Regions from separate parts of the Tardiphaga alba genome, predicted to be linked through region 4. Evidence: predicted binding sites of a transcription regulator. Region 4 holds the regulator's gene; each other region holds the start of a gene.
What was found. The regulator LexA, encoded in region 4, represses DNA repair genes until DNA is damaged. The targets are predictions, from matches to a motif close to TGTTCNNNNTGTGTTCNG.

Region 1 (5,165 bases), 870 kb from region 4:
ATGACAGCGAGGCCTCGCCGAACGACAAGTTCGTCGCCTTCGACTTCCTGAAGAACGCCAATATCGCCGCCGGCGGCGTGCTGCCGATGTGCCAGGACACCGGCACCGCCATCATCATGGGCAAGAAGGGCTGCAACGTCATCACCGATGGTGAGGACGAAGCCGCTCTCAGCGAAGGCGCGCGCGACGCCTATCTGCGCCGCAATCTGCGTTACTCGCAGGTCGCGCCGCTGACCATGTATGAAGAAAAGAACACCGCCAACAACATGCCGGCACAGTGCGAGATCTATGCCGAAGGCGACGACGCCTACAAGTTCATGTTCATGGCCAAGGGCGGCGGCTCCGCCAATAAGAGCTTCCTTTTCCAGGCCACGCCGTCGGTGCTGACCAAGGATCGTCTGCTTGCGTTCCTGAAGGAAAAGATCATGACGCTGGGCACCGCCGCGTGCCCGCCCTATCACCTCGCCATCGTCATCGGCGGCACGTCCGCCGAGCTGTGCATGAAGACGGTGAAGCTTGCATCGGCGCGCTATCTCGACGCGCTGCCCACCCAGGGCTCGCCGGATGGCAATGCCTTCCGCGATCTGGAGATGGAGCAGGAAATCCTCAAGATGACGCAGTCGTCGGGCGTCGGCGCGCAGTTCGGCGGCAAGTATTTCTGCCATGACGTCCGTGTCATTCGCCTGCCGCGCCACGGTGCGTCGCTGCCGATCGGCCTCGGCGTGTCCTGCTCGGCCGATCGTCAGGTGCTCGGCAAGATCACCAAGGACGGGGTCTATCTCGAAGAGCTCGAACATAACCCCGCGCAATATCTGCCGCAGGTGGAGCAGGAGCTCGGCGGCGAGGTCGTGAAGATCGATCTCAACCAGCCGATGAAGGACATGCTGGCGACGCTCAGCAAATATCCGACCAAGACGCGCCTCTCGCTCACCGGCACCATGGTCGTCGCGCGCGACAGCGCGCATGCCAAGCTGCGCGAACGCCTGGAGAAGGGCGAGCCGCTGCCGGATTACTTCAAGAACCACCCGGTCTATTACGCGGGCCCCGCCAAGACCCCGGATGGCTATGCGTCCGGCGCCTTCGGCCCGACCACGGCCGGCCGCATGGATTCTTTCGTCGATCAGTTCCAGGCCGCCGGCGGCTCCATGGTGATGGTCGCCAAGGGCAACCGTGCGGTCGCCGTGCGCGAAGCCTGCAAAAAGTATGGCGGCTTCTATCTCGGCTCGATCGGCGGCACCGCGGCGAACCTTGCCGAGCACTGCATCAAGAAGGTCGAGGTCGTCGAATATGCCGAGCTCGGCATGGAAGCGATCTGGCGCATCGAAGTCGAGGATTTCCCGGCTTTCATCATCATCGATGACAAGGGCAACGACTTCTTCAAGGAACTGAACCTGGGCTAACGATTAGAGGGGCGGAACCAGATCCGCCCCTCATCCTGAGGAGCCGCGCAATTGCGCGGCGTCTCGAAGGATGGCCGCCAGACTCCGGAGCCAGGCCATCTCATGGTTCGAGACGGCGCTCCGCGCCTCCTCACCATGAGGGGACGGAGCCCCATTCATCCCCGGTTTCCGCACGCTTCCACCCGCACGAAGCCTTGCGGAATTTCTCGCCTCTCGCTAGAACAAAAAGAGTACGCGAGAGATGCCCGTGACCGAATTTACTCCCTATTTTCCGATTGCCACGCTGGCTTTGGCTTTCATCGCCGCGCTGTTTGCGATCGTGGCTGTCATCGTGGTCGCGCGTCGCCCGGTTGCGCTGGAGCGCGCCGAGGTCAGCGAGCTGCTGCGCTTCGAGGGCGACGCCATTCGCGCGGCGTCCGACGCCGAGATCCGCGCTGTCCGGCAGGAGCTGCTGCAGACCATGAGCCAGCAGCAGGGCGCGGCGGCGGACATGATGCTGAAGCTGGAGGACCGCTTGCTCAAGCAGGTCGATAATTTTGGCCAGCGTCTCGCTCTATCGAACCAGACCACCGAAGCCCGCATCAACGAGATCGGCACCAAGCTGAATGCCGATATCGGCCGCATGGAGCAGTCCTCCACCGCCAATCGCGAGGCGTTGCGCACGATGGTCGAACACAAGCTCGATCAATCCGGCGCCGCGCATGCGGAGTCCGCGCGCAACCTGCGCGAGGAGCTGAACAACAGCTTCCACAGCCTGCGCCAGAATGTGGCGGGCACGCTGGGTGAGATCAGCAATCACCAGAAGGAGCGTCTCGACGCGACGAAGCTTGCGATCGACGAACTCACCCGCACCCAGGGCCAGAGCGGCGAGCAGTTGCGCCAGACGGTGGAAGGCCGTCTCGATCAGCTGCGCACCGAAAATGCTGCCGAGCTGGAGAAGGTCCGTACCACCGTCGACGAGAAGCTTCAGACCACGCTGGAAACACGGCTGAACGAGAATTTCGGCCGCGTGGTCGAGCAGCTCAATAAGGCCTATGAAGTGTTCGGCGAGATGCGCAGCATCTCCACCCATGTGGGTGATCTCAAAAACGTCCTCACCAATCCGAAGCTGCGCGGCACGTTTGGTGAGGTGCAGCTGGCGATGCTGCTGCAGGATTTCCTGTCGCCGACGCAATATATCAAGGACGCGCAGATCAAGCCGAATTCGGCAGAGCGCGTCGAATATGCGATCCGCCTGCCGATGCTCGATGGTGACGAAATGCTGCTGCCGGTGGATGCGAAGTTTCCGCGCGAGGATCACGAGCATATGCTCGAGGCGCTCGAAGCCAATGACGTCGAACTGGCCGCGCATTTCCGCAAACAGCTCGAAAACCGCATAAAATCCTTCGCCAAGGACATCGCGAAGAAATACATCAACCCGCCGCGCACCACCGAGCGCGCGATCCTGTTCCTGCCCACCGAAAGCCTGTTCGCGGAAGTGCTGCGCATTCCCGGCCTGTTCGATCACGTCCAGCGCGAATGCAATGTGATGCTGGCAGGGCCGACCACCTTTGCCGCCATCCTCCACGCCTTCCAGGTCAATCATCGCTCGATGGTGATCGCGGAGCGCTCCGGCGATGTCTGGAAGATCCTCAGCGCCGTCCGCACCGAGTTCAAGCGCTACAACGATACGGTGGGCAAGGTCGCCCGGCAGCTGAATACGGCCGCGGGCTCGGTGGCCGAGCTCGACAAGCGCAGCCGCCTGATGGATCGCGCACTGCGCGATGTCGCCGTCATGCCAGATGACGGCAGTGCAGCCCGGATGCTAGGGCTCAATGAAGCGCTGCCCGATGATGGCGACGACGATCTGATCAAGGCCATCGGTGGCGCCGCACGCGACGCCTTGCTGGACGACGACGCACCGTCGCCGGACTGAGACCGATGATGGCCATCGGTCTCGACGGTTTTCGTAAAGGCTGGGTCGCCGTCACCCTCGATGGTGACCGCCGGAGCATCGCTTTTCCATCGGACATCTCGTGGCTCGCAGCGCAGCGCTTCGACCGGGCGGCCATCGACATTCCCATCGGGATGACCGAGGACGGCGATCGTCTCTGCGATCGCCTGGCCCGTGCGAAGCTCAGGCCTCACGGTTCGCGCGTCTTCTCCGGTGCGCGGCGGTGGTTGTGGCAGGAATTCACTGATCCCGCTCGTGCCAATGAAGAGGCCGTGCGGCGTGGACAGTCGCGTGTGTCGTTGCAGCTCTGGCATATCGGCGCCAAGATCATGGAGACGGACGTGTTCATCCGACGGCATCGGCATCTCGATCTGCGCGAGGTGCATCCCGAACTGGTCTTCCTGCGTTTGAATGATGACAAGCCATTGCCGTCGAAACATACGGAGGAGGGGCTCGCACTTCGTCGCGATCTACTCGCTGCAAACGGCTTGCGCGAACTGGATGAGTGGTTGTCGGTCCGGCGCAAAGGCACCGGCGCCAAGCGCGACGATGTGCTGGATGCCTGCGCCGTTGCGCTCGCAGCACGCGATGCGCGGGATTGTTTGCCGAGCGGAGACGCGCCCCATGATTCGCATCAGCTTGCGATGCAGATCTGGTTCTGACGCGTCGACATTTTCATCGACAAAGCGCGACTCAGCCACGCAGTCCATCACGCCGATTAACCATCATCTCCGGGACTCGATTCTGTGCGGACTCACAAGCCCGTGGAGAAAAAAGAAAAGCGGTGACGACTCGCGGACTCCTGTTCCAATGGCATCGGAGACAGAACCGGGATTCGAGGCGGGGCCATGATCGATGCATTGAAGCTGAATGTGACGGTGGTGACCTTGCTCGCCGCGGCCAGCGCGATCAACGGCGTGATGTTTTACCACTATCTCTGAGGTCAGCCGTTACGGCACCGACACCGCGGCCGCCCGTAGGCGGCGGCCGACCAGAATTCTGAAAACGACATATTGCAGTCCGAAAGCGGCGACCTTGGCGCCCATCAGAACCACCGATACGTAGAACGCCCACAGCTTCATGTCGCCGCTCATCGCCACGCCGATGGTGCCGGCGCCCAGCGCAAACATCAGCGCTGCCCAGGCATAGCCTGCAATGGTCACATATTCCGGAATGGTCTCGCTGACGATCGGCGGCAGGTAGCGCAGCATCCAGCCTTTGCGCAGCATGATCGCGCCGATGGCGAAATGGCCGATGCTCGGCTTGGCCAGCACGAAACGCGGATCATTGGTGAGCAGCGTTGCGCCGCCCAGCACAATGACCAGTGCAAGGCTGGCATAGGTCATCACATCGAGTTTCTCTCCCTTGATGCGCGCGCGGATGAATTGCGCGACCGCGCCTGCAATCGCGACGCAGGTCGCCAGGACCACATCGCCGGTGATCAGATAGAGCACCAGGAAAAGGACGGTGGAGAAGAAGTCCTGGCCCAGCTTGGCGAATACGTCCTTCATCGCGGTCTCCGGAAGAGTGAGGGGCAGGTGGTAACGATCAGGACTTCAGCGGCGGCGTCTGGCCGGCGGCATATTTCGCGCGCCGATATTGCGGATACCATCTGGTGAAGTACAGCGCCGCGTTGCGTGCAGCGAATGCAATGGCAAAGCCGATCCATAGCGGCAATCCCGGCACGAACATCACCAGCATGTCGGCCAGCAGCATCAGCACGAAAGCGAATGTCCAGGCCCAGGTGATCACGTAATTGGCGGCAAGGAAGCCAGGCAGCTTCATGGTTTCGGCGTCCACCTGCTCGCGCGCATATTGCAGCGTGAAGGGCG
Region 2 (5,165 bases), 2.0 Mb from region 4:
CTTCGCATCGGAGCCGGCTTCGGCCGTATCGGGCAAGAATGTAAAACCGTCGAGCCGGCCAATCGTGTGGCCCTCGACAACAACTTCGCCCGTCTTACCAATTTCAGTATTCAGCATCGTGTTTTCCCGCAAGCGGCGCATCAATACACTGGTACGACGATCAACGAAACGCTCTGTAAGCCTCTCATGAAGGGCATCTGACAGTTTATTTTCCAGTTCACGGGAGATTCCCTGCCAATGTTCGGCATCTGCGAGCCAATCAGGACGATTTGCCACAAAGGTCCAGGTCCGAATCTGCGCAATCCGGCCTGACAGTGTGTCGATATCGCCGTCGGTGCGGTCCGCCTGCGCAATCTGGGCGCCGAACCACGCATCGGGGATGCGGCCGCGCTTCATCAGGAAATTGAAGATCGTCACCACCAGCTCCGCATGTGCGGCGGGCGCGACGCGGCGGTAATCCGGAATCTGGCAGGCATCCCACAGTTTCTCGACGGCATCCTTGCCCTGCGCCATCTCGCGCACGTCAGGATCTCGTGCCGCATGATCGAGGACACGTAAATCCTCGGCAATTGGCGCACGTGTCAGGGCCTCATGGCGCGGCGACAGCGCGAGCGAGACCTGAAGGGCCGCAATCGATGAGAAATCCAGCTTCGAATTGCGCCATTGCAGCACTTTGACGGGATCGAAGATGTGGTTCTGCAACTGGTTGACCAGTTCGGGCTCGAACGGCTCGCAGCGGCCCGTGGTGCCAAAAGTCCCATTGCGCGTGGCGCGGCCGGCGCGGCCGGCGATCTGGGAAAATTCGGACGGCGTGAGGCGGCGGAACTGGTAACCGTCATATTTGCGGTCAGAGGCGAAGGCGACGTGATCGACGTCCAGATTCAGGCCCATGCCCACGGCATCGGTGGCGACGAGATAGTCCACATCGCCGGTCTGGAACATCTCGACCTGGGCATTTCGCGTGCGCGGCGAGAGACTTCCCAGCACCACGGCAGCGCCGCCGTGCTGGCGCTTGATCAGCTCGGCGATGGCGTAAACTTCATCGGCCGAAAACGCGACAATGGCGGTGCGGCGCGGCTGGCGGGTGATCTTGCGGTCGCCGGCGAATTCCAGCGTGGACAGCCGCGGACGGGTTACGATGTTGATTCCAGGGAGTAATTTCTCGACGATCGGACGCATCGTGGCGGCGCCGAGCAGTAGCGTTTCGTCGCGGCCGCGGCGGTTCAGAATCCGGTCGGTGAACACATGGCCGCGTTCGAGGTCGGCGGCGATCTGGATTTCGTCCACGGCCAGGAACGAGACGTCGAGATCGCGCGGCATCGCCTCGACGGTGGAGACCCAATAGCGCGGCTTGGACGGCTTGATCTTCTCCTCGCCGGTGACCAGCGCGACGGCTTCCGGCCCGACGCGGGCGAGGATCTTGTTATAGACCTCGCGCGCCAGCAGGCGCAGCGGAAGGCCAATGATCCCGGAGGGATGCGCGAGCATCCGCTCGATGGCGAGATGGGTCTTGCCGGTATTGGTGGGGCCGAGGACGGCGGTGACGCCGGCGCCGGGCGCCCGGCCTGTGCCGAGCGGAGAATTCGAAAAGGCCATGGTTTTCAAGTATTTCCGAGCGGCCTTCTGTCAAGGCAAGCGAGTTTGGGAACGACTCCGGAACGAAACCGGCCCGAATCGGTGACTCCGCACCGGCTGGGCCCGTTCACCCCCAAGATGTCGCGGCGAGCGCCCTAAGTCCTCACTAGATCAAGTTTGTGACAGGGCAACAAGGCCTGTGAATTCATGTTGAAAACGCCGAGTCCTGCGGACTCCGAATGGCAAAAGAGTCAACTGCGCTTCGGTGCCGCCGGTTGGCCTATCTGAGATAGTGTTCCGGCTCGCGCGCGCACGTTTTGCAGCAGCGTCGCAGACCCGTAGGATGGGTAGAGCGAAGCGAAACCCATCCCCGCAAGCACCGGAGCCCGCGATGATGGGTTTCGCTCCGGCGCCACGCGCCTGCGCTCTACCCATCCCACGAATGCTCAATTCGTCTTCGCCACCGCCTTGGGTGGCGCGGCCGTGGTCACGAACTCCGTCGCTTCCAGCATGGCCTGGCCGAGCGGGGTCGGGATCGTCACGCGATAGGGCACCAGCACGCGGGTGCCGGCGACGGGCACCAGCCACGCCTCCATATTGCGCTGGGCGGCGAGATATTTGATGGCGGCGCGGTCCGGCGCGTAGCCGGCGATGGGCGTGAAATAGACGGCGCAGACGATGGCCGGGCCGTGATAGCCCTTCTCGGCCTTCACCTGCTCCATCCGCTTGTAATCGAGCTTGATGTCATAGCGCATGCGGCCGTCGAAGATCGACGTGCCGGTGCGGCAACTGTCCGGCGCCAGCACATTGCCGGTGCCGGCCACGGTGAGCAGCGAGCCGGTCATGGGATCGATCACATTGCGCCGATGCGCATCGGTGACCGGGATCCGATCGGGATCTGCCGGCGGCTCCGGCTCGATGGAATACTCTTTCACATAGCCCAGCGCGATCTGCATCTTGATCGCTTCGGACTTCTTCGCCGAGGTGGTGGTGGCGGAATAATTGGTGGGGCCGAGCTGGCCCGCGACCACGCGGCCCTGCGCCTGGCCGAAGCCGGAGCCGCCGGAAAACGCCTTCAAGAGACCCGCGGTGCCGCCGGTCGCCGCCGCGCTGTATTGATCCTCGGTGATGTCAATGGCCCAGGTGCCCTTGCCCACCGGAATGCCGGCGAGGCTGGCTTCATATTTTGCCTCGACCTTGCCCTGTGCCGCAGCTGGCCGGGCCAGGCCGAGCAGCGCGGCCGTGAGGCCGACAGCGCCCGCCATCAGCAGGCGCGCGCGCGCAGGCGACCTGGTGACGCGAAGCCCGGCGCAAAAATGTCGGCGGCCTCGGTGATCTCCCTGGCAGTCCACGTCCTGGCAGTCCACGTCGCGTCTCACCTTGCATGATCCGGGCATGGCCATCGTGTCCGGCCGGAATACGTCCTTTATATGATGGGAACCGCGCGGCTTTCCAACGCCCCTGCGGCGTTTCGGGCCAGTTCCCTGTGGTATCCGCCCGCGGGAGCGGCTATAGAACCGGCACTGCCACCGCGGTCGCCCTTTCAGGGCGGGCCGGGATGAGGCGCAAGTCCTGAATGCATGTCATTCTCGTGACTCGCCTTGACGTGAGCAGCCCAAAACCCTATACGTCCGCGGCTCCTGAAATGGACGTGATTTTTGAACCCCTGCCCGGCTTTGTGCTGCAGGCGGGGATGACAGAGGATTTTCGCCATGTCCCGGCGTTGTGAACTGACACTGAAGGGCCCGCAGGTCGGCCACAAGGTGAGCCATTCGAACATCAAGACCAAGCGCCGGTTTCTGCCGAACCTGGTCAATGTGACCTTCATCTCCGACGCGCTCGGCCGCGGCGTGCGCCTGCGCGTCTCCGCCAATGCCGTGAAGTCGGTGGACCACCGCGGTGGTTTCGACGCCTATCTGATCGCAGCGAAGGAGCACGAGCTCTCCGCCAAGGCCGTGCTGCTCAAGCGCGCCATCGAGAAGAAGACCTCGGAAGCCAAGGCTGCCTGATGCAGAGGGCGGCGCGAGCCGCCTGAGCTGAGGATGCCGCGCTAATCAGGCGCAGCTTCGTATAGAACTAACAAAACGGCCGGATCGCGAGATCCGGCCGTTTTGCTTGAAATCGACTCATCAGTAGCGCTCGGTGGAGAATATGAAGCGCACTCATTTTACCGCTTGTCTGCATCCGGTAGCACACGTTACGGTTTATTATATTATTCGTAGTTGCTTCGCCACCTTCGCATAACAAACAGTTGCAGATCAGTCGTGCGACGAACCTTTCCTTTTAATGATCTTGGTGACGATGAGTTTGAAAGCCTCATTGCGGCAATCTGTCACCACATTCTCGGCACCGGCACGATGACATTCGCTGCTGGCCGCGATGGTGGACGCGACGCTGCGTTTACCGGGGCGGCATCAAAATTTCCCAGCAGCTCGTCTCCTCTTAGTGGCAAGTTCATCGTTCAAGCAAAGCACACGAGCAATCCAGCTGCGTCCTGTTCTGATCGGGAGTTCGCAAAAATTCTCGAGGGAGAGCACCCAAAGATCATTCAATTGATCAAGGACGGCGAGCTCGAACACTATATCATCTTCACGAATCGCAAGAAGGCAGCGACGCGCGGGACTGCCATTGAGAAAGAACTGCGTAAACTTGGCCTCAGGTCTGCACATCTTGCTGGCATCGAACAGCTTCGAGATTGGCTTACACTTCACCCCACTGTCTGGCAAAATTTGGGGTTCGATCGTTTTGAGACAGCGCTACGTATCCAAATATCTGACATTACCGACGTAATCTCTGGATTTCATGCACTGATCTCGACTGGCAAGACTGCACCAAGTGACGGCACGAATTTCACATATGTGCCGAAGCCTCAAAAGAATAAGATCAACAAACTTAGCCAAGCCTACTTCAACGAGATGCTCGAAAGATCGCTGCCCTACTTCAAGTCGATCGAAGACTTCTTGAGTAACCCAAGAAACGTCGATTTTAAAGATCAGTACGAAGACACAGTGGACGAAATCCGTCGAAAGCTCCTTACCGCATCACCGCCGTTCGCTTCTTTCGACGATGCTCTGACCCACATCATCGATCAGGTCACAGCGAACAACCCTGCACTGCACAAAAAGAGGCGTTTCGCAGCGATATTCCTCCACTACATGTATTACACCTGTGACCTGGGCCAACATGCTGACACCGTCTAAACACCTCGACCTTGCGAAGAGCCCGCTACGCGTTGCTAGCGAGATCCTAGCTGAACTGCGCCGTCGGAGGGTGATGAGTTATGAAAGCGTAACAAAGCTCGTCAAAAAAAGAGCTGGCGATGATAGCGACGCGGTCGTCGCTCCAGCGCTTAGCTTTCTCTTTCTTCTTGGCCGCATCGAATACCACTCGATCAACGATTCTTTCGAGTATCGAGTACACTGAAAGAAAAGTCGTGCAACTAAACCGACTGTACTCAAACCTCAATTCTCTTTTCACGCCGATCCATTTCAATGCGGCCAAAGATGCACGCCTATTAAACGTCATATTCGCAGAAGTCCGACGCAAGAAATCCAAGAAATCCGACTCTCACAACCTCGGAAAAACTACGC
Region 3 (5,165 bases), 1.2 Mb from region 4:
GGAAGTCAGCGGACCGTCGGGGTCTTGCGGGGCAATGCTGAATTCGAGGCGCAGGCATTTTCCTGGCGTCGCCGACGCTGCCGCGGTGGCGGCGACGCTGCGCGAAAGATCATCGGTGGGACGGCGGCTCTTGGCCGGATACCACAGCATATAGATGCCGGTCGGCCATTTGGCATAGGCCTGTGCAAACCCCGCGGCCAGCCTGGAGAATTCGTCCTTCGCCTCGAAGGGGGATCGATCAGCACCAGGCCGCGACGCTCCTTCGGCGGCACGTAAGCGGGCAGACCGACCCAGCCGTCAATATCGACCACGCGGGCCTGTTCGTCATGGCGCAGTGCCGAGATCAGCTGTTTGCGCGCCACAGGCTCCAGTTCACAGCACACCATGCGATCCTGCGGCCGCATCATCGCGCGGGAAATCAGCGGCGAGCCGGGATAGGCGACCAGATCACCATCGGGATTGAAGGCGCGAACGATGTCCAGGTAGGGCGCAATCAGCTTCTCGGCGGCATCACTGAAGCTCGACTGCATCATACGGGCGATGCCGGTGCTCCATTCGACCGAGCGCGTCGCCTCGTCGCCGGTGAGATCATAGCGGCCGGCACCGGCATGGCTGTCGATGACACGAAACGGCGTCGGCTTCTCGTGCAGATGGGTCAGGATACGGACCAGCACGAGATGCTTGATGACATCGGCAAAATTGCCGGCATGGAAGGCGTGGCGATAATTCATGGGAGATGGAGTACGCCAAGTGGCTCCAACCCTCAACTTGTCATCCCCCGCCTAGCGCGCCGAAGGCGCGCGCGGAGCGGGGGATCCAGTAGACACCGGCTGCGCAGCTCAACCACTTCTGCCAGCGCTTACTGGATTGCCCGGTCCTAGCGCGCAATTGCGCGCACGGCCGGGCAACGACAGAGCGCGCCTACCCACCCCTGACCGGCGGCATCACTATCTTGTCGCGGCGGCAGGCGCGGCGGTCGATTTCCTCGCAGGCGCGGAACTGAAGATCCTTGCTCATGCAGATCCGCACCTCCTGCAAGCGATTGCGCTCGCAGGTGATGGCGATGGCGGAGCTGCTGAGGCCGGGATTGACCTTAATGAAAGCATCTTCCACCGCCTCGGGCGACACCGTCTTCGCCGTCTGAAGATCGATATATTCATCGGGAATCTTCACGCCGGCGCGCGCCTTGCGCGTGGTCTCGAAATAAGCGCGCGGGCCGAGGCCCGAACAGGTGCCGTGCTTGTCCCATTCGTTGAAGATCAGGCCCGGCGCCGGCATCAGGTCCAGCATCGAGGTCATGATATTGCGGGGCAGCCGCGGTGCCGGGCGCTCGCAGTAATTGGGAAAGCCGCGATCATATTGCGGCCAGAGGCCGTGGACCACGAAAGCATAGGGGCGGCCGCCGCACTGCATCTGCTGATTGCGCGAGGAATTGCCACGCTCCTGCGCGGCCTCGCAGAACGACGGCGACCACGACAGCGACAGGACATAGAAATCGAATTCGCCGGGTGCATTTTGCCGGCGGTCCTGCGCCGCGGCGCTGCCGATGGACAGTGCGACCAGCAGAAAAATGCCGAGCGAAACGACCGACCGAATTGCATGAAACATGGCGTGCCCCACCCCTGATCAGGCAAGCCTAATCGGGCATCAAGAACAATTCAAGAACAATGAAGGAAGAGTAGCCCGGATGGAGCAAGGCGCAATCCGGGGACAGGCAGATGTGCCGAAGCATCGGTTCCTGGATTTCGCTGCGCTCCATCCAGGCTACCGAACTACGAGACCGTGGTCTTAGAACTTCGCCGCGCGGCACTTCGGGTTATAGGCCCAGTCGCGGTCGAGGCCGACCACGCACCATTCGACGCCATCGCCATAGCCGGCGAAACCGCCGTCCTCGATGACCGAATAATGCACCTGGCGCTGCTTGCCGTCGGTGAACATTGCATCGGCGGTGCAGAAACGGCGCGGAATGTTGTCCGAGGTCCAAGGGCGGAAGGCCGTTTCCTGGACGCGGCTGAAGCCCGCGACCTGCAGCGCAGAATTCCAGAAGCCCGCTTCCTTGTTCTGGAACTGGTACGTGATCTTCCACAGCGCGGATTCGCAGGAGCCGACCTTGCCTTCGTAATTCGGGCCAAACAGGCCGAAATTGAGCTCGAGCAGATTGGCGGCCTGCGCTTTCGGCGCCATGCTGAACAGCGCCAGACCGGCAACGGCGACCAAGGCAGCTTTTTTCAGGAACGAAACGATGGTGCGCATAGGGAATCCGCCGGCTGGAATGAGGTTCCGGGACCGTGCCGCGAAGGCCTTGCGGGGTCAAGTGCACCGCGGCAACACCCTGCGCACAACTCCGTCAGTGCACGCCGGGCGTTCTTTCCAGCGTCGCCGATGCCCTTTAAGGTGCCGGCTGACGAATAAGGAGACGACGATGCGGACGATTCGGTTGGCGATTTTGGCACTGGGCATGAGCGCGGCGGTGAGCGGCGCAGCCAGGGCTGACTGGGTGCCCCCGTTCAAAGGCAACGACACCGGCGGCATCATCTCCACCTCGCTGATCGCCCAGACCGACATTCGCGCACTCGCGATCGACCATTGCGCGCGTTACGGCAAGGTCGTGAAATTCCTGGGCTCGCAGAACCAGTATGGCGGCTATGTCTCGTTCGCCTGCCGCTGGGTGCCCTATGGCGCCAACGAGCGCCCGCTCAGCGTTCGCTACTGAGCACAAGCAACACTACAGATGATGGGTTGCCTGTTCGCTGACGCGCGATGAGCGTCAGCAAACACCCATGCTGCGCGAAGCGCAGGACGCGTCGCACGTACAATCGCGCGATGACACAAAAGACATAATCGGATGCCGTAAGACCTGTCCTACCCGTGACAATAACAGGACATCGGAGGTATCCCATGATTCAGCGCGCGAGCCTGATCGCTCTCACCCTTCTGTGCACCACCTCGCCATTGCTGGCCGACAATGTTCAGCTGCCGATCCGCAAGGCAGGCCTGTGGGAATTGACCACGCAGATCACCGGCGTGTCGAAAACCGTGACGCCGCCGATGGTGATGCATCAATGCACCGATGAAAGCGTCGATCGACAGATGAACAAGATGTCGTCGGACGCGATGAAGTGCTCCAAGCAGGAGATGACGAAATCCGGTAGCAGCTATATCGGCGACAGCGTCTGCACGATCGGCGATGCCACGGTGACGAGCCATGCGGAAGCCACCGGCGATTTCAACTCCGCCTATTCGGTGAAGACCACCGCGAAATCGAGCGGCGGCAACCTGCCACCGGAAATGGTGACGACGATCCAGGCCAAATGGGTCAGCGCCTGCAAGGCCGACCAGAAGCCCGGCGACGTCGTGATGCCCGGCGGCATGAAGATGAACATCACCGACCTGCAGAGAACGAAGGCGATGCAGCCGAAGTGAGAGTCCGGAGTTTCGCGAATATCGGCGCGCCTTGATAGGCGCTCCGCACGCACCTCACGTCATGCCCGGGCTTGACCCGGGCTCCCATCTTTTCTGGGTCTGCGGCAGCTGCCCACCCATATTCCCCCTCCCTACGTTCCCCGCTATAGATGATGGCAATCATCCAACAAGGAACGCCTGAGGAAACGACGCATGACAGAATTCACCGCATTGATGGCCGGCATGACGAGATCCGGCGACGGCTGGACCGTCAGCGTCAGCGATGATTGGCTGCAGGGCCGCACCGTCTATGGCGGAATGGGCGCGGCACTGTGCATGCAGGCGGCGCTCAATGAATTCGGCAGCGTGCCGCCGCTGCGCTCGGCACAAATCGCTTTTATCGGCCCTGCCACGGGGCAATTGCAGCTGACGGCCACCGTGCTGCGCAAGGGCAAGTCGACCTTGTTCGCAAATGTCGATCTTGTCGGCGAAGCGGGCCTCGCGACGCGCGCAGTGTTCTGTTTCGGCGCCGCGCGAGAGTCTGCCTACAACTATGTCGCCATCGGCACGCCGGAATTGAAAGACCCGGAGTCCTGCCCTGACTTCTTCCGCAATGCGCCACCGGTGCTGAGATTCGTGCAGCATATGGAAGGGCGTTTCGTGTCCGGTTCGCCGCCGTTCAGCGGCAGTGACGACCCGCAGATGTCGCTCTGGCTCCGCCATCGCGAGCCCGGCATCACGCCGTCGCTGGTGGCCCTGCTCGCGCTGGCCGACGCCCCGCCTCCGGCTGCGACCGCGCGGGCGAAAACACCATCCCTGATCTCGACAATGACGTGGTCCATCGACATGCTGACCGACGAGATCACGACCGACGATGGCTGGTGGCTGATCCACAATCGCGCCGAACAGATCGCGGGCGGCTATTCGAGCCAGGCGATGACGCTGTGGAATCGGCAGGGCACACCGATCATGGCGAGCCGGCAGAATATCGCAGTGTTCGGGTGATGCTATTGAGCGCAGCGGAGCCGCGCTTCTTCCTCCTCCCCCAAGCACAGCGAAGCTGTGCAGGGTGGGAGAGGGAAGAATAGTCTAACTACTTCTTCGCCGCGGCGGCTTCGGCGGCGCGTTCGACGAACGTCTTGCCGCCCTTCATCTTGTTCTGCAGCGGCGCCTCGTTGATCTGGATGACAACGGCATCGGCGGCGACGCCGAGATTCTTCACCAGTGCCTGGGTGATGTCGAGCATCATGCCCTTCTTCTGCTCGTCGGTGCGGCCGGCGGCCATGCTCACAGTAATCTCAGGCATTGATGTCTCTCCCTTGGTGCTTCCAAAACGCCGTCATGGCCGGGCTTGTCCCGGCCATCTACGTCTTCTCTATCAGGCGCATCAAACAAGACGTGGATGCCCGGGACAAGCCCGGGCAAGACGCACGTGTTATGCGCTCCAGCTGACGCCGTGCTTGACCAGCAGCGTCTTGACCGTGCTGACCAGATCGCTCTCCGCGATCTCGATCTGCGCGTCCGCCTGCTTCTTCAGATATTCCTCGCGGTCCTTGATCTCGGTGAGACCGGCGCCTGCGATCAGATCCTTGATCAGCAGCTTGCCGCCGGCCTTCTCATCCGAGCCCTGGATGATGGCGAGCGGCGAATTGCGCTTGTCGGCATATTTCATCTGCTGGCCGAGCGCATGCTTGGGATTGCCGAGATAGAGCTCGGCACGAATGCCTGCCGAGCGCAGCTTCGCGACCATCGCCTGATAGTCC
Region 4 (5,165 bases):
GATCTCTCGATGTTCGATTTCGCCGTGCGCGAGACGCTGAATCGCACCGCGCCGCGCCGCATGGCGGTGCTGCGGCCGCTGAAGGTCGTCATCGAAAACTATCCGGAAGGGCAGGTCGAGCAGCTCGAGGCCGTCAACCATCCCGACGATGCTGCGCTCGGCACCCGCCAGATCCCGTTCAGCCGCGAGCTCTATATCGAGCACGAGGACTTTATGGAGGATCCGCCGAAGAAGTTCTTCCGCATGGCGCCGGGCCGCGAGGTGCGTTTGCGCTACGGCTTCTTCATCACCTGCAAGGATGTCGTGAAGAACGACAAGGGCGAGGTGGTCGAACTGCGCTGCACCTACGATCCCGAAACCCGCGGGGGCAACGCGCCTGACGGCCGCAAGGTGAAGGCGACGATCCACTGGGTCAGTGCTTCGCATGCGGTGCCGGCGGAAGTGCGCGTCTATGAGCAACTGTTCGCGACGCCGACGCCGGAAGCGTCGAATTTTGCCGAGCAGATCAATCCGAATTCGCTGGAAGTGCTCGATGGCGCCATGCTGGAGCCGGCGCTGGCGAGCGACAACTATGATGGCGCGATGCAGTTCGAGCGGCAGGGCTATTTCTGCCGTGACAAGGACTCAGCCCCCGGCAAACCGGTGTTCAACCGTACCGTCGGCCTGCGCGACAGCTACGCCAAGCTGGCCTGATTGTAGGATGGGTAGAGCGCAGGCGCGATAGCGCCGAAGCGAAAACCCATCATTCCGTCTTTTCGGCAGGCTCCGCTGATGGGTTTCGCTTCGCTCTACCCATCCTACGCGTCTGAGATTAGTTCGCGCATTCTGCATCCGTTCCGCTAGTCGCCGCTCGCCCTTCCGATAGCATTCGGCAGGGCGAGCGAGCGGTTCGATGGAGCAAAGCGGGGGACAGCAGCGCAATCAGGCGAGAGCGGTCACATGGCCGCCATCGACGACGGCCGGCGCGCTCGCGCCCCATCATTCCTGGACATGGCCGTTCGACTGGCTCCGCGCCTGGGCGCAGGCGGAAGCCGGGCCCGGCCGTTTGCTGCCCTGGGTGCCGGTGGCTTTCGGCGCCGGCATCGCGCTGTATTTTGCAGCGGAGCGCGAGCCGGTGGCTGGGGTGGCGGCCGCAACGGCCTGTGCTTTTGCCATCGCAGCCATTCTGCTTCGGCGATCTTCTGCATTTCCTACCATGCTTCTCGCAGCCGCCTTGGCTGCAGGTTTCGCCTGCGCAACGTGGAAAAGTGCGCGCATCGCGCATGAGGTTCTGGCGAAGCCGGTTTTCGGGGCGGCACTGACCGGCTTCGTCGAAACCCGCGAGGAGCGCGAGCGCAGCGATCGTTTCGTGCTGCGCGTGGCGACGATGGAGACGCCGCGGGACGCGATCAAGCTGACGCGCGTGCGGCTGTCGGTGAAAAAGGGGACGGCGCCTGCGGTTGGCAGTTTCGTCACGCTGAAGGCGCGTTTGCAGCCGCCGCTCGCGCCGCTGCGGCCAGGCGGTTACGACTTTGCGCGCGATCTCTATTTCCAGGGCATCGGCGCTTCGGGCTTCGTCACCGGCGCGATCAGGAAGGTCGATCCACCCACGCCGCCATCGCGGCATCTGCAATATGCCGCCACCATGCAGGGCATGCGCGATGCCATCGATGCGCGTATTCGGGCGTCGCTCACGGGCGACAACCGCGCCATCGCGACGGCGCTCCTGACCGGCCGGCGGGATGCGATCTCATCGGACGTCAACGACGCCATGTTCATTTCCGGGCTCGGCCATGTACTGTCGATCTCCGGCTATCACATGGCGGTGGTCGCCGGCGTGGTGTTCTTTGTCGTGCGCGCGCTCTTGGCGCTGATCCCCGTGCTGACGGTGACGTTTCCCATCAAGAAGGTTGCGGCTGCGGCGGCATTATTGGCCGCGCTGTTCTACTTGCTGCTGTCGGGAGCCGAGGTCGCGACGCAGAGATCCTTCATCATGACTGCGGTGGTGCTGATCGCGGTCATGGTCGATCGCCGCGCCATCACCTTCCGCACACTGGCGATCGCGGCGCTGATCGTGCTGATCGTCACGCCTGAGGCGCTGGTGCATCCGAGTTTCCAGATGTCGTTCGCGGCGACGCTCGGCCTCGTGGCGCTGGTGCAGATCGGCATGCCAGCTTTGTTCGCGACATCCGAGAGTTCGACGACGGCACGCATCGCGCTCTGGGGCGGCCGCGAACTTTCATTGCTGCTGCTCGCATCGCTGGTCGCTGGCCTCGCGACGATGCCTTATGCGGCCTATCATTTTCACCGCATCACGCCTTACGGCATCATCGCCAATCTGCTGGCCATGCCGGTGGTTTCGATACTGGTGATGCCGGCAGGCTTGTTGGGCCTGATCGCCATTCCGTTCGGTTTCGATAGTCTGTTTTGGCACATCATGGAGATCGGGCTGCAATGGATGATCTTTGTGTCCAAGTGGGTGGCAGGGCTCCCCGGTGCGATCGGTCGCGTGTCGGCCTTCGGGACGGGGCCGCTGATCGCAGCCAGTTTCGGCATCATCCTGCTCGCATTGCTGCGCACGCCGTTGCGTTATGCGGGCGTGATCGCGCTGGCGGTGGCAACAGTGTGGGCTGCATTCACAAGGCAGCCTGACGTGCTGATCGCCGGTGACGGCCAGAGCGTGGCTGTCCGCGGACGTGACGGCCGGCTACATGTGATGCGCAGCGGCAAGGATGCGTTTTTGGTCAAGGAATGGCTTGGCGCGGATGCCGATGCGCGATTGCCGACCGATGCTTCGCTTGGCGAAGGCGTGTCATGCGATCCGTCAGGCTGCGTGACGGCGCTCGGTGATGGCGCCCTGATTGCCCTGACGTTGATGCCGGATGCATTCAGTGATGACTGTGAGCGCACGGTGTTGATCGTCACCGCGAAGCAGGCGCCCACCAACTGCCGGGCGATGGTGATCGATCGCGAGAGGCTGCAGGGGCAGGGAGCGACCAGTCTGCGGCGCGTTGGTGACGGTTTCTCAGCGGAGACGACGCGCACAGGCGGCTTGCAGCGGCCCTGGGCGCGCGGACCTGTCGATGCCGTGGAAGCTGCGAGTTCGACCGGCCAACGCACGCGCCAGGGACCGGTCGATGCAACGCCGGCGGAGACGGATCTCGCGCCGGACGATTGAGCAGGATCCCGAAAAGCGGATATGGGTTTTCGGGATCAGATCACGCTTTTACCGAGCGCATCGCTCAGTAGCGGCGATAGAGGCCGGTGAGCTTGCCTTGGATGCGCACGCGGTTCGGCGGCAGGATGCGAACCTCATAGGCCGCATTCGCCGGCTCCAGCGCGATGGAGGCGCCGCGGCGGCGGAAGCGTTTCAGCGTGGCTTCCTCGTCGTCGATCAACGCCACGACGATGTCGCCGGTGTCGGCGCTGTCGGATTTCTGGATCAGCGCCATGTCGCCATCGAGAATGCCGGCGTCCTGCATGGAATCGCCGCGCACTTCGAGCGCATAATGTTCGCCATTGCCGAGCATATCCTGCGGCACGCTGATCGAATGGCTGCGGGTCTGCAGCGCTTCGATGGGCGTACCAGCCGCTATCCGGCCCATCACCGGCACCGAGATGGTGCGGCCGCCGTCATCGTCGCTGGCCACGGGGGTGGGCGCGGAGCGGCCCTTGCCCAGCGTGCCTTCGATGACGCTCGGCGTGAAGCCGCGTCGTCCGCTCGCAGGGGCTGCGGTGTTGAGTTCAGGCAGCTTGATCACTTCGATCGCGCGTGCGCGGTTCGGCAGGCGGCGGATGAAGCCGCGTTCCTCCAGCGCCGTAATCAGGCGGTGGATGCCGGATTTGGAGCGCAGGTCGAGCGCATCCTTCATCTCGTCGAAGGAGGGCGGGACGCCGGCTTCCTTCAGTCGCTGGTCAATGAAGCGGAGCAGTTCGTATTGCTTGCGCGTGAGCATCTGAAAGCCATCCTCAGTTGACGGGTCTTCAACGACAGATCGTCGGCCGCCGCGTGTGTTTCAGGACCTCGTTGCAGACACCCTTTGCAGGGCATCTCATCGAGGGCAGTTCGCGAGTTCGGGCAACGCTTGACGACTAAGCCACGGAATCTCGAAACAAATCATGAACGAACACTATCTGTTCCATATGTGTTCCGCAATGGCTAATTTTGTCATCTTTCGCGCTTTCTGGACGTCCTTGCGACCCATTCGGAACGGCGCGTTTGTTTGCCCCGGTCGCGCGCGCTTACGGTGCGTGGTGGTACCAAGATAATCTTCTGCGAAGCGAAGCCGTCACAGTTCCCGCCAATGCCGGCAAAGACTGCATCGTTCTCGCTCAATATGCAGCGCCGCCGTTGAATTCGGACTCCCGGAGTCTTATGCGTGGCGCATGACAAATCTCGCCGTCGCCGAACAACCATTGATGTCCCGCGCCTTCCTGGTGCCGCAGCGCAAGCCTGCGCCATTCCTGCCCATGAGCCGTGCCGAGATGGACGAACTCGGCTGGGACGCATGCGACATCGTGCTGGTCACCGGCGACGCCTATGTCGATCATCCCTCATTCGGCATGGCCATCATCGGCCGCCTCTTGGAAGCGCAGGGTTTTCGCGTCGGCATCATTTCGCAGCCGGACTGGCATTCGGCCGAGCCGTTCAAGGCGCTAGGTAAGCCGCGCGTGTTCTTCGGCGTCACCGGCGGCAACATGGATTCGATGGTGAACCGCTACACCGCGGACCGCCGTATCCGCAGCGACGATGCCTATACGCCGGGCGGCGAGGGCGGCAAGCGGCCGGATCGCTGTACGGTGGTCTATGCGCAGCGCTGTCGTGAGGCCTTCAAGGATGTGCCGATCATTCTCGGCGGCATCGAGGCCTCGCTTCGCCGCATCGCGCATTACGATTACTGGTCGGAGAAAGTCCGCCGTTCGATCCTCGCCGACGCCAAGGCGGATCTCCTGCTCTACGGCAATGCCGAGCGCGCCGTGGTCGAAGTCGCACATCGGCTGGCCGATGGCGAGCCGCCGCGCGAACTCGATGACATCCGCGGCGTCGCGCTGTTCCGCCGCGTGCCCGAGAATTACACCGAACTGCCGGCGGACGATCTCGATTCCGCCGATGAAGGCGCGTCCCGCCAGAGCGGCGACACGGTGGTGCGGTTGCCGTCCTGCGAACAGGTCGAGCAGGACAAGGA

Region 1: rmuC (DNA recombination protein RmuC) is a predicted target of LexA. The motif match lies at 1,618-1,635, and genes of this name have one in related genera.
Region 2: RPMA_RS25915 (helicase-related protein) is a predicted target of LexA. The motif match lies at 1,644-1,661, and genes of this name have one in related genera.
Region 3: RPMA_RS22455 (ribonuclease T2 family protein) is a predicted target of LexA. The motif match lies at 1,650-1,667, and genes of this name have one in related genera.

The regions. Positions count from the first base shown of each region.
Region 1 covers NZ_CP036498.1:4,322,251-4,327,415, reverse strand. Annotated here, with positions in the region: gene RPMA_RS20715 (fumarate hydratase) at 1-1,400, shown strand, start outside; gene rmuC (DNA recombination protein RmuC) at 1,648-3,315, shown strand; gene RPMA_RS20705 (DUF429 domain-containing protein) at 3,321-3,995, shown strand; gene RPMA_RS20700 (inner membrane-spanning protein YciB) at 4,284-4,844, opposite strand; gene RPMA_RS20695 (hypothetical protein) at 4,882-5,165, opposite strand, start outside.
Region 2 covers NZ_CP036498.1:5,425,774-5,430,938, forward strand. Annotated here, with positions in the region: gene RPMA_RS25915 (helicase-related protein) at 1-1,596, opposite strand, end outside; gene RPMA_RS25920 (DUF3108 domain-containing protein) at 2,022-2,840, opposite strand; gene RPMA_RS25925 (hypothetical protein) at 3,152-3,304, shown strand; gene rpmB (50S ribosomal protein L28) at 3,288-3,584, shown strand; gene RPMA_RS25935 (ABC-three component system protein) at 3,840-4,775, shown strand; gene RPMA_RS28620 (ABC-three component system middle component 8) at 4,759-4,998, shown strand; gene RPMA_RS25940 (DUF2326 domain-containing protein) at 4,895-5,165, shown strand, end outside.
Region 3 covers NZ_CP036498.1:4,689,623-4,694,787, forward strand. Annotated here, with positions in the region: partial or broken gene RPMA_RS22450 (23S rRNA (adenine(2030)-N(6))-methyltransferase RlmJ) at 1-731, opposite strand, end outside; gene RPMA_RS22455 (ribonuclease T2 family protein) at 922-1,608, opposite strand; gene RPMA_RS22460 (hypothetical protein) at 1,789-2,253, opposite strand; gene RPMA_RS22465 (hypothetical protein) at 2,423-2,713, shown strand; gene RPMA_RS22470 (DUF3617 domain-containing protein) at 2,899-3,423, shown strand; gene RPMA_RS22475 (thioesterase family protein) at 3,616-4,407, shown strand; gene RPMA_RS22480 (tautomerase family protein) at 4,496-4,708, opposite strand; gene hisS (histidine--tRNA ligase) at 4,838-5,165, opposite strand, start outside.
Region 4 covers NZ_CP036498.1:3,449,559-3,454,723, reverse strand. Annotated here, with positions in the region: gene RPMA_RS16270 (glutamine--tRNA ligase/YqeY domain fusion protein) at 1-693, shown strand, start outside; gene RPMA_RS16265 (ComEC/Rec2 family competence protein) at 893-3,157, shown strand; gene lexA (transcriptional repressor LexA) at 3,222-3,935, opposite strand; gene RPMA_RS16255 (YgiQ family radical SAM protein) at 4,366-5,165, shown strand, end outside.